DNA from 3 places in the Citrobacter sp. FDAARGOS_156 genome. Region 3 is predicted to be linked to each of the others. Evidence: predicted binding sites of a transcription regulator. Region 3 holds the regulator's gene; each other region holds the start of a gene.
What was found. The regulator CRP, encoded in region 3, controls carbon source genes, mostly activating them, when cyclic AMP is high. The targets are predictions, from matches to a motif close to ATGTGANNNNNNTCACAT.
Positions count from the first base shown of each region.

Region 1: the regulator CRP is predicted to act here: its motif matches at 1,783-1,800, upstream of mlc (sugar metabolism global transcriptional regulator Mlc).
Region 2: the regulator CRP is predicted to act here: its motif matches at 1,779-1,796, upstream of AL515_RS12635 (iron-containing alcohol dehydrogenase).

Region 1 is NZ_CP014030.2:2,549,053-2,553,327, reverse strand. Features, by position in the region: gene bioD (dethiobiotin synthase) at 1-349, opposite strand, end outside; gene mlc (sugar metabolism global transcriptional regulator Mlc) at 474-1,694, opposite strand; gene AL515_RS12440 (LysR family transcriptional regulator) at 1,823-2,722, opposite strand; gene AL515_RS12435 (MFS transporter) at 2,830-4,083, shown strand; gene AL515_RS12430 (CPBP family intramembrane glutamic endopeptidase) at 4,119-4,275, opposite strand, start outside.
Region 2 is NZ_CP014030.2:2,588,329-2,592,603, forward strand. Features, by position in the region: gene AL515_RS12630 (dihydrodipicolinate synthase family protein) at 1-519, opposite strand, end outside; gene AL515_RS12635 (iron-containing alcohol dehydrogenase) at 512-1,681, opposite strand; gene dtnK (D-threonate kinase) at 1,853-3,097, shown strand; gene AL515_RS12645 (D-threonate 4-phosphate dehydrogenase) at 3,090-4,076, shown strand; gene AL515_RS12650 (DeoR/GlpR family DNA-binding transcription regulator) at 4,078-4,275, shown strand, end outside.
Region 3 is NZ_CP014030.2:4,572,859-4,577,133, reverse strand. Features, by position in the region: gene AL515_RS22700 (YccS/YhfK family putative transporter) at 1-1,879, opposite strand, end outside; gene crp (cAMP-activated global transcriptional regulator CRP) at 1,931-2,563, opposite strand; gene AL515_RS22690 (OsmC family protein) at 2,870-3,274, shown strand; gene AL515_RS22685 (phosphoribulokinase) at 3,373-4,242, opposite strand.

The DNA.
Region 1 (4,275 bases), 2.0 Mb from region 3:
AGCCACCTGTGCCTTCAACAACAACGTGATCAACCTTCTCACTCAGGCTTGCAAGTCCATTGGATAACAGGGTGTAGTTAACCGGACCACTATGCGCCACGCTGCTTTCGTCTTCGCTCAGCGCGATAGGGTTAATCGCCTCGTACGGCAGTTCGATGGATGACACACTTTGCAGCACCAGTGCATCTTTATTGCGCATACCCTCCGGGGTCTCTTTGCTGCCTTTGGCGACGGGTTTGTAACCCGCCACACGTTTACCCCCTGACGCCAACGCTTGTAGTAATGCGCGGGAAACCACGGTCTTCCCAACAGAAGTGTCTGTACCTGTAATAAAGAAACGCTTCAGCATCACTAACTCCACCGTATGCTCTGAAAATATAAGTCAGGAAAATAAAACAGTGGAGAAAGTCTAAAGTATGACGGCCAGAACCAGCTTGAGATAGCGCAATTTTTCGTACAACAGTTAAAAAATGTTAACCCTGTAATAGACGAATCAACAAAGAACCGTTATACATCGCGTCTTTAACGAGAGCGGCCCCCGCCATCGTCCCCTGATTAGAAAATTGCGTACTTTCGACAACAATGTGCTGGCTGTAGGCCGGAAGCGCCTGTTGACGAATGCTGTCAGCAATCGTCGGGAACAAAATGTCAGCAGCTTTACTGAGTGGAGATCCTATCAATATCTTTTGCGGGTTGAACAAATTCACCATGATGGCCAGGATACGACCGACATGTGTCCCAACGCCGTTAATAATATCTTTCGCCAATAAATCGCCCTGCATGGCCGCCTGACACAGTGCGTCTACCGTCAACGGTTGTCCGTGCAGAGAGGAGCTCATTGACTGCTTCAGTCGCACCTGCGCCAGTTCCAGCACGCTGTCGACGCTGGCGATCGTTTCCAGACACCCATGATTACCGCAGTAGCACCGTTTGCCGTAAGGGTCCACCTGCGTATGACCTATTTCGACCAGGCTGCTGCTGCCTGCATGCAGTAAATGACCATCAGTGATCACCCCTGCACCCACGTTGTGATCGATGACTACCTGAATAACATCACGCGCCCCGCGTGATGCACCAAACAGCGCCTCGGCCATGGTCCATGCGCTGATATCGTGCTGAATGTATACCGGCACGCCGGTATGCCGCTCCAGCGTTTCGCCGAGCGGCATCTCTTTGACGTCATCATAGAATGGCATACGATGTACGATACCGTTCTCTGTATCAATAATGCCGGGTAAGGTAATCGCGATGGAAGTTAGGCGTTCGAGTTTTTGCTGGTGACGAATAAAAAAATGATCAACTTGCGCAACAACCCGTTCCAGTAACGATGTCTCGCTGACCAGCGCCATTTCAAGACAATCCTCGACCACCAGTTTGCTGCTCAGATCGCGCAGCGCCAGGAAAATCTCGCCACGACTAATACGAATAGAAAGGTAATGCCAGGCTTCTGTTTCGACAACCAGCCCAACCGCCGGACGTCCGCGGTTACCGGCTTCTTTTATTTCCAGCTCCTGCACCAAATGCGCTTCCAGCATTTCTCGGACAATTTTGGTTATACTGGCAGGCGCCAATTGTGCCAGGCGAGAGAGATCAATACGCGATACCGGTCCCAGCTGATCAATCAGACGATAAACCGCGCCCGCATTGGTCTGCTTAATTTGATCGATATGCCCAGGCTGACTATCAGCAACCACCACTTACTCCCTTTATTTTCGCGCTCCGAAATAATCTGTAGACTATGGTGAAGCACTTCAATGGTTTCCGTCAACTTTTTGCTTAGCCTTGTGATTTACTGCACATTTTCGACCATTTTTAAACTAAATTAACCGCGCTGCACTGCGGCTAAAAGCTGCTGGCGAAAACGCTGCGCAGCGTGGCTTTGTTCATGATGCTTCGGCCACACCAACCACATTTCGGAGACCGCATCGTCTTCGGCAATAGGGATCCAACACATTTCATACAATTGCACCCGTTTAAAAGAGGCGGGCAAAATGGAAACCCCCAACCCTGCGGCCACCAGTCCAATGATGGTCATCGCCTCACCGACCTCCTGGGCGATGGTTGGTTTCAGATCATAACGGCGCATCAGGCCGAGAATATCGTCATACAACCCCGTTCCAACATGCGGATCAAAAAAGACAAACGGCTCGTTTGCCAACTCCGCCAGCGTCACCACCGGCTTTTGCGCCAGAGGATGTGCGCGTGGGATCATCGCCATCAGCGGCTCATGCAAAATGACCTCCCGCGCCAGCGTGTCCGGTAGTTGCGTATTGCGCAGGAGCCCTAAATCCAGTGTTCCCTCGTTGAGCGGGGCAATTTGCTCGCGCGTATTCATTTCACGGGTTTGCATATGCACCGCAGGATAGCATTGGCGAAAAAGAGACAGCGTATCGGACACGGCCTTAATAAACGGGGCTGATGACGTAAAACCGATGCGCAGTTCTCCCGACTCCCCCAGGTGTAATCGCTCAGCACGGGCGGCAGCCTCATTTACCAGACCCAGGATTTGCCGACTGTCCGCCAGAAACTGTTTTCCGGCAGCGGTAAGCGCCACGCTGCGGTTAGTCCGCGCCAGTAGCCGTGCACCCACCTGCTGCTCAAGAATCTGGATCTGCTGACTCAACGGAGGTTGCGAAATATTCAGTCGTGCCGCTGCACGACCAAAATGCAGCTCTTCCGCAACTGCCACAAAGTAACGTAAATGACGCAGTTCGATATTCATATCTTTAAAATATTATTTGAGATTATTAATATATTAGACAGAATATTGTGATTTTCATACTCTTAAGGCTGGTCCTGTAGACGTAATTGGATGAGCAAGGATTTCAAGTGAGCCGTACAACAACTGTCGATACCGCGCCAACAAGCGATGTTGATGAACAGATAGTTACCCCGCCGGATGGTTTTATCAAACGCGGAACATCCCCATTTATGCGCGTCACGCTGGCGCTGTTTTCCGCCGGACTGGCGACTTTTGCCCTCCTCTATTGCGTACAACCCATACTGCCTGTGCTTTCGCACGAGTTTGGTGTCTCTCCTGCCAGCAGTAGTATTTCGCTCTCCATTTCAACAGCGATGCTGGCAATAGGGTTACTGTTTACCGGCCCACTTTCCGACGCCATAGGCCGCAAGCCGGTGATGGTGACCGCGCTGCTGCTCGCCTCTTGTTGTACGCTCCTTTCAACAATGATGACCAGTTGGCACGGTATTTTAATCATGCGTGCGCTGATCGGACTGTCACTGAGCGGCGTGGCGGCCGTGGGGATGACCTATTTGAGTGAGGAAATTCACCCAAGTTTTGTTGCATTTTCAATGGGCTTATACATCAGCGGAAACTCGATTGGTGGTATGAGTGGTCGTTTGATTAGCGGCGTGTTTACTGACTTTTTTAACTGGCGAATCGCGCTGGCGGCTATTGGCTGCTTTGCCCTCGCCTCCGCGCTAATGTTCTGGAAGATCTTACCGGAATCACGGCACTTCAGACCGACATCGTTACGGCCTAAAACGTTATTTATCAACTTCCGTTTGCACTGGCGTGACAGAGGACTTCCACTGTTGTTCGCAGAAGGGTTCTTGCTGATGGGGTCGTTTGTCACACTGTTTAACTACATCGGCTACCGTCTGATGCTGTCTCCCTGGGCGCTGAGCCAGGCTGTCGTCGGTTTGTTGTCTGTGGCTTATCTTACCGGCACCTGGAGCTCACCAAAAGCCGGTTCCATGACCACCCGTTATGGGCGCGGCCCGGTAATGTTGTTCTCGACAGGCGTGATGTTGTTCGGATTAATAATGACTCTGTTTACCTCGTTATGGCTGATTTTTGCCGGTATGTTGCTCTTTTCAGCCGGCTTTTTTGCGGCGCATTCCGTGGCAAGTAGTTGGATCGGGCCGCGAGCCAAACGCGCTAAAGGCCAGGCCTCTTCACTGTACCTGTTCAGCTATTACCTGGGCTCAAGCATTGCCGGTACACTAGGGGGTGTTTTCTGGCATAGCTATGGCTGGAACGGCGTGGGCGGGTTTATCGCACTGATGCTGGTGCTGGCGCTATTGGTTGGTGCCCGATTGCACCACCGTCTGCACGCATAATCAATGATGCCCGAAAACCGGGCATCATAAACGTCTCACGATAACATAAACGTCTGGGCGCTAATCTGCAGAGCAATTACCGTACCGTTCATCAAAATATGTAGCAAAATCGGCATCAGTAAACCGTTACTTTTCAGCCTCGCCAGGATCAAAACCTGGGACACAATAAACAACATCAATAACGTTCTCAGA
Region 2 (4,275 bases), 2.0 Mb from region 3:
GCTAAGACTTTCATAACTGCCGGCACTGTCTTTGATCCCGATAATGTTCGGGTGTGCCGCCAGCACTCTGGCTGTTTCCGGTTCAATGGTATTTCCCGTACGTGCCGGAATGTTGTAGAGAAATACCGGTACCGATAGCGCGTCGGCAATCGCGGTATAGTGAGCTATCAGTTCCTGCTGTTTGAGCGGAACAAAATACGGGGTAATCACCGATACGGCATCGACGCCCAGTTTTTCTATTTGCTTGCCCAGACGAATGGTTTCACGGGTAGAGATTTCACCAATATGCGCCACTACGTTCGCCCGCCCAGCAACTTCCTCAACGCAGGTGCGGGTCACTGCTATTTTTTCTTCCTCGTTGAGCACAAAAAACTCACCGTTTGTGCCGCCGCAGAAAATACCGTTTCCGGCATTTAACTGGCGGTTTACCTGGTTTCTCAGTTCTTTAAGGTTAAGCCCGCCGTCGTGGTCGAACGGGGTAACGATTGCCGTCAGTACACCACAGATTTTCTTACTCATGATTCACTCCTTTGGTATTCAGTTCTGGAAACAGAGTTTGATAAATGGCCTGAATATCCTCATGACTCACCTCGCAGGGAGCATTATTCATCAGGCGTTTTACGTTCAGTGCGGCATCGGCCAGTGCGGGAATATCAGTAGACGGTACACCAAGCGTTGCCAGGTTATCGGGCAGGTTCAGTCGTTTCACGAGTGTGGCGAAGTACTCCACCAGGGCGCGGGATTTTTCTTCGGCACTGAGTGTTGAGTCAGCGTCAGGCAGCAGATCCCACACCAGGGCAAACTTGTCGACCACAAATGGGCGAATCACTTTCATGCAGGGTGCTAACAGAATGGCGTTAGCGACGCCATGTGGGAGATGGTATCGACCGCCGAGCGGGTAAGAGAGCGCGTGGACCAGGTGAGTACCAGCATGATTAATCGCCACACCGCCGTAATACGATGCCCACAGCATCTCCAGTTTGGCCAGCAGATTTTCCGGCTCATTGACGGAGATTTCGATATGGTTGAGTAGCTTACGCAGGCCAATGAGCGAAGCGTTATCACTTACCGGATTGGCGACGGTAGCGGTAAAGCATTCGATCAGATGACATAGCGCGTCGATGCCAGTGGACGAGGCAATATGCGCCGGCATGCTGGTGGTGAGTTCTGGCAACAGGGCCACGTAATCCGGTAATAGCACCGGAGAAATGATTCCGACCTTGGTGTTTTGTTCCGGGATCGCCAGAATCGCATTGGGAGTCGCTTCAGAACCCGTACCTGCTGTGGCGGGGATCAGCACAGAAGCAACGCGTTGCAGCGGTTTTTCTCCCGCCAGCATGGCGTCAAGCGTTGGAGATTCAGGATGGCATAAGACGGAGAGCAGTTTCGCCACATCCAGTACGCTACCACCGCCGATACCGATCACCATTTCTACGTTGAGACCTTGTACGTTTTTTAATAGTGCGCTGACATCGTGATGCCCGGGTTCTGCAGGCACATTGTCAATCAGAGCCACATGACGTCCATCGTTGGTCAGTAAGTTGCGGATCTGTGTTACCGCGCCCAGTCCGACAATATTGCTATCCGTCACCAGTAACAGCTGGCGTTTACCTGCCAGTAACGGCTCCAGTGCGGGGATAGCATTCGAACCGCTAATGACGGTGCTATTGATTGTTGCCACAGCATTCTCCTGTTGTTCGAGTGATTGAATTCGCTCACTGAGATTCAGGAACGATTGCATCATGGGCTAAATTTATAATTTATCTCGGAGATGAATAACTTGAGCTTGCTCACATTTAATCAAATGTGATTGAATATAATCATTATCAACATACAACAACCCGGAGCATGGATGAGTAGACATGTTGTAAGACCCCAGATCCTTGTCATTGCTGATGACTTTACGGGGGGAAATGATGCGGGGGTGAGTCTGGCGCTGACGGGAATGACGGTAAATGTCGCTTTCACATTGCCCTGTGCCGATGATGTAGATGTGCTGGTCATCAACACGGATAGTCGTGCGCTGGAGGCAGAGCAGGCCGCCGCCAGAGTAAGTGAGCTGGCTCTGACGAGTCAGGCTGGTCCTCAGACGCAGTGGCTGAAGAAAATAGATTCAACATTGCGCGGAAACCCGGGGGCCGAACTGGACGCGTTAATGCGGATTACAGGTAAAAAGCGGGCCATCGTGGCACTGGCTTGTCCCTCAGTCGGGCGAACCACCGAGCAGGGGCAGTGCCTCGTTAACGGTATTCCGGTAACGCAGACCGAATTTGCCAGCGATCCGAAAACACCGGTGATGAGTGCCGATATTTGTGAGGTGATACAGGCACAAACCACCATTGCGTGTCGGGCGATGTCACTGAATGACTACATGCAGCACCTGCGCGAGCCTGCTGTTGAGACGCCGCAGATTTGGGTTGTGGATGCCCGGACTGACGCTGACCTTGATGTGATTGTTACTGATGCGCTGATGCAGGATGAGCTGCCGCTGCTGGTGGGGTCTGCCGGGATCTGTGACGCGCTGGCCCGCCATGTCCGGACACCGTCCTCACAGTGTTTACTGGCGGTAGTGGGTTCAATGAGTGAAATCGCTCAACAGCAGATTGCCGCTGTGTACCAGGACCCGCAGGTGGGGACTGTATTCATTGATATCGAAAATATCTTCAGCGGTAGCTCGACAGAGTACGCGCAGCGCATCGTTAGGATCCTCTCCTCTGGTAGGCACTGCATTGTTCACACAAGTCCCGACAGTGAAGCACGCCATCATATTCCGCAGCTGTGCGTGCGTATGGGGATGAATCGCGCTCAGCTCGGTGAAAAAATCTGCCAGTTTCTTGGACAGCTTATCCGGCAGGTTTTGCAGGAGGTATCGCCAGGCGCGCTGTATCTCTCTGGCGGTGATGTGGCGATGGCGGTTGCAGACGCCCTTAAGGCAACAGGATTTCGTATTACTGACCGTGTGGCCCAGTGTGTGCCGTACGGTCATTTTGTCGGTGGCGACTGGCAACGCCCGGTTATGACAAAGGCAGGGGGATTCGGTGACGAAACGACGTTGCGTCAGGTTTTAAATTTTATCGAGGAGAACATGAGTGAATAACATTATTGCAGTAACTATGGGCGACCCTGCAGGTATTGGACCTGAGATTATTATTAAATCGCTGGTGGAGGGAGAGCTGTCTGGCGCTCCGGTTGTGGTTGTGGGATGTGCCCAAACGCTGCGTCGTATCCAGTCATTAAATGTCACGCCGCCAGCGGAACTCCGGGTTATCGACAGCGTAACCCAGGCGCAATTCGCCCCCGGTGTTATCAACGTGATTGACGAACCCCTTGCCGATCCTGCGGCGCTTGAACCGGGGGTGGTGCAAGCGCAGGCGGGTGATTTGGCCTATCGCTGTATTAAACGCGCTACAGCACTGGCGCTAAGTGGTGAAGTTAAGGCCATTGCCACTGCGCCGCTGAATAAAGAAGCACTGCACATGGCGGGACATCATTATCCCGGCCATACCGAACTGCTGGCGCAACTGACCAACAGCAAAGACTATGCGATGGTGCTGTATACCGAACAGCTTAAAGTGATTCATGTCACCACGCATATTGCACTACGTAAATTCCTTGATACGCTCAGTGAACAGCGTGTAAAAACAGTCATTCAGGTCGCAGATGATTTCCTGCGTCGTGTCGGGTTTGATAATCCACGTATTGCGGTCGCAGGCGTCAACCCCCATGCCGGCGAAAATGGCCTGTTTGGCGAGGAAGAGATAACGATTGTCGGACCCGCGGTGCAGGCAATGCAAGCGAAAGGGTTAAATGTTACGGGACCATGTCCACCAGATACTGTCTTTATGCAGTGCCACGAAGGTATGTATGACATGGTGGTGGCAATGTATCACGATCAGGGCCATATTCCGCTAAAATTGCTGGGATTCTATGATGGGGTGAATATCACCGCCGGATTGCCATTTATTCGCACTTCTGCAGACCATGGCACGGCGTTTGATATTGCCTGGACAGGTAAAGCCAAGTCTGAGAGCATGGCCGTGTCCATCCAGTTAGCAATGCAAATTACGCGGGATTAAAATGAAGGGATATAATCGGTTAGAACAGATTATGGATTATCTGAAAGGGCATAATCTGGCGACAGTTGAACAGCTTGTCGCTGTGACTCAGGCCTCTCCGGCGACCATTCGCCGCGACCTGATTAAACTCGATCAGGAAGGTGTTATCAGCCGTACTCACGGCGGCGTGACGCTTAACCGGTTTATCCCTTCGCAACCA
Region 3 (4,275 bases):
CCAGCCGCTGCTGGCAGCGTTGGATCGCAATTTCGCAGGATTCCAGATACCGCTGCGCCAAATCCGGCGTCAGCATCGTATGTTCCCTTGCCAGCGTAGTCATTGCGTTGATGTGTTCGACGATGAACTGGCTATGCGTAACCCACAGTTTCATGTCCGCCAGATAGTGCGAGTTGAACCTAGGCTCCTGCATCGCCTGGTTAAGTGAGTTGAACAGCGTGTTATGCGCCTGGTTGACCCGCATGCGTTGATACGCCAGCGGTGTGGCCTGGGGATCGTTGCTCAGGATCAGGCGAATAGCCTCCTGATCGGCTTCTAACGCATCGTGGGCGTTTTTACGCAGCAAACCGCTCTGCCACTGCGGCCACAGCCAGAGCATTCCGCCAAAGGCGATCAGGCAGCCAGTGACCGTATCGATAAACCGCGGCACGATAAACTGTTCCCCGTTCAGCGTCAGCAGTTGCAGGGTATATACCGCGGTGACCGTAAAGCCGACGGTAGCCCAGCCGTAGTTTTTGCGGATGGTCAGATAACTCACCAGGGTTATCAGCAGCATGCCTGCCAGCGTGTAACCTTCCTGAATATGAAAGTGCAGTGTGACGCCGGCGATCACCAGGCCGACTAGCGTCCCTACTGAACGGTGTAAAATACGTACCCGGGTCGCCCCATAGCCATTTTGCGTGACGAACAGGATTGTCATCAAAATCCAGTAGGGTTTTGGCAGGTGTAAGGCGCTGCCCATCAGGCTGGCAATGCTCAACATGACGCTGATGCGTCCGGCATTACGCAGCGCCGGGGATTTCAACGACAGATAGCTTTTCAGGGCAGGGATCAGCGGCAGCCGACGCTGCTTGTCAGCCATTAAATCCCGGGCATACAGTGGTCGCTGGGTGCGTAGCACACGGGCAATACGGCTGAAGTGCCAGTAGCAAAATTGACCCACCGGATTGTCCGGATGTTGGTTGGCGATTTTCTCCAGCGTGCCAATTTGTTTATCCATTGAAAAACGCGTCGGCAAACGGTGATACAAAATATCATCGGCCAGTACGCGAAGGCGTTCGGCGACGGTGCGCGCATTCCAGCGAATCACTTGTTCGGCGTGGCTACGTTCGACCAGCTTTTGCACCTCTTCCGGCTGGTGGAGGCTAACGGAAATATGTTCCTGTAAATCGAGCGCCTCCTGAAAGGCACGTAGCAGGCGCTTATAATCGTTGTTGCGATGCGCCGACAGCATATGCATTTGCTGATAGCACTGGGTAATTAAATCCACCGCTTTTTGCTGGCGCACCAGCAGGGGAGGAAGCGCTTTTTCGGGATCGGCATGCTGGGTCAGCATGCTGTACTTGGCCTCACAGTAATCGGCTAATTCGCGGTACAACAAACTGAGCGATTCACGCAGCGGCTGCTCGCGCCACATCCAGAACCAGAACCAGTTGAACAGGCCGTACCACAATGTGCCCAGCGCGTAGATTAGCAGCGGCTCCCAGACGGGCATGTTCCCGGCCAGGCTGAGCGTGAAAATTGCCGCGATAAGCGAGGCAGGTAGTAGTCGCGCATGCAGAGGGCCTAATTCTGCGGTTACACCAAGAATCAGCGTCAGGCCGGTGAGGATCAGCGGCAGCGGTATATCTTTTGCCAGCAGTAACTGCATGATCAGACTGCATCCGGCAAACAAAGACGCGCCAATCACTAAGCGTTTGAAAAAGCGCTTATGCGGGGTATCAAGACCGGCAATATTGCAGCAGGCAGGGACGAGGGAGAATAAGAGCCCCAGATGAAGCTGACCAATGATAAGGCCGACAGCCACAGGTAAACATAGCACCAGCGTCTGTCGTAGTGCGTAGTTGATCTCGGGGTGATAAATCAGTCTTCGCCACATCGGAGCAAACAAAAATGGCGCATTACTACGTAACACGCCATGTCGATGGGATTAACGCGTGCCGTAGACGACGATGGTCTTACCATGCGCGGAGATCAGATTCTGATCTTCCAGCATTTTCAGGATACGACCAACGGTTTCACGGGAACAGCCAACGATCTGGCCAATTTCCTGGCGGGTAATTTTAATCTGCATGCCGTCCGGGTGAGTCATTGCGTCAGGCTGTTTCGCCAGATTCAGCAGAGTCTGGGCGATACGACCAGTTACGTCGAGGAAGGCAAGGTTGCCTACTTTTTCAGACGTTACCTGCAGACGACGAGCCATCTGAGAAGACAGACGCATCAGAATATCTGGGTTGACCTGGATTAATTGGCGAAATTTTTTGTAGGAAATTTCAGCGACTTCACATGCGGTTTTGGCACGTACCCAGGCGCTACGTTCCTGGCCTTCTTCGAAGAGGCCTAATTCACCAATAAAATCGCCCTGATTCAGATAAGAGAGGATCATTTCTTTCCCTTCTTCATCTTTGATCAGCACTGCCACTGAGCCTTTAACGATGTAATACAACGTTTCCGCTTTTTCACCCTGGTGAATCAGCGTGCTCTTCGATGGGTACTTATGAATATGGCAATGAGACAAGAACCATTCGAGAGTCGGGTCTGTTTGCGGTTTGCCAAGCACCATGCGCGGTTATCCTCTGTTATAAGCTGTCTCCAGAGCCAAAAAACAACCTGTCTCTGGGTTTGCAAAAATGTGCTTCCCGCTACCTGGGAAGGGGGCTGTCAATACGTGCGACGGCCTGTAATGTGATGTCCTCTGCATACATGCAGTACGTCAATGTATTACTGTAGCATCCTGACTGTTTTAGCATAGCTTTCGCCGTGTGTCTCCTGGTGTCTCGCTTCAGCATGACGCAGGTCGCCTTCCATTGCGAGAATTGTTATGTACGCGTAATCTGTCAGGAAAATTGAAACATTGGAGTTACGAAATATGCAAGCGCGTGTAAAGTGGGTTGAGGGGTTAACCTTCCTCGGTGAGTCCGCCTCAGGCCACCAAATTTTGATGGACGGTAACTCTGGTGATAAAGCGCCGAGCCCGATGGAAATGGTCTTAATGGCTGCGGGCGGTTGCAGCGCAATTGATGTGGTGTCGATCCTGCAAAAGGGGCGTCAGGATGTGACCAACTGCGAAGTGAAGCTGACCTCCGAGCGTCGTGATGAAGCGCCGCGCCTGTTCACCCATATCAACCTGCATTTCATTGTAACGGGTAACGACCTGAAAGATGCGTCTGTGTCTCGCGCAGTTGACCTCTCGGCGGAGAAGTATTGTTCCGTAGCTCTGATGCTGGAAAAGGCGGTGAACATTACCCATTCTTATGAAGTCGTTGCCGCGTAATTGCTGATGCCGGATGGCGGCGTTGCCTTATCCGGCCTACAGGATGATGTTGAGTCGTAGGCCGGATAAGCGAAGCGCCATCCGGCGCTTTCCACATATCACTCTATCTTTTTACCTTCCATCAGTCGCTGGACCAGCGGTAGCATAATCAATTCCATCGCCAGACCCATCTTACCGCCCGGCACGACCAACGTATTGATATGCGAAATGAATGAGCCCTGCAGCATGGCCAGTAGCCAGGGATAATCGATGCCTTCCAGATTACGAAAATGAATCACGACAAAGCTTTCATCCAGTGACGGAATGCTCCTGGCGGCAAAGGGATTAGAGGTATCGACGGTCGGTACGCGTTGGAAGTTAATATGCGTGCGGGAAAACTGTGGGGTGATGTAATTGATGTAATCGTCCATTGAGCGCACCACCGAGTCCATTACCGCTTCACGTGAATGCCCGCGTTCGCTGGTATCGCGGGTCAGCTTCTGGATCCACTCCAGGTTTACGATCGGCACCACGCCAACCAGCAGATCGACATGCCGGGCCACGTTTTGCTGTGGGGTGACAACGCCACCGTGCAGTCCTTCATAGAACAGGACATCCGTCGGTTCAGGCAGCGGCTGCCAGGGCGTAAATGTCCCCGGAACCTGATTCCACGGTACGGCCTCATCGTAGGTGTGCAGATATTTACGCGACTGACCTTTGCCCGTCTGGCCGTATTCAATGAAGGTTTGCTCCAGCAGACCGAAGTCGTTAGCTTCGGGGCCGAAATAGCTGATATGCCGCCCGGCATCGCGTGCTTTGCGAATCGCCATGTCCATTTCCGGACGGGTATAGCGATGAAAACTGTCACCTTCCACCTCGGCGGCGCGCAGATTTAACTGCGCGAAAATTTTACGAAACGCAAGGCTGGTGGTGGTGGTCCCCGCGCCGCTGGATCCTGTTACCGCAATCACCGGATGTTTGGCAGACATAACAACTCCATGAAATGGTTGTAATTATAGTAA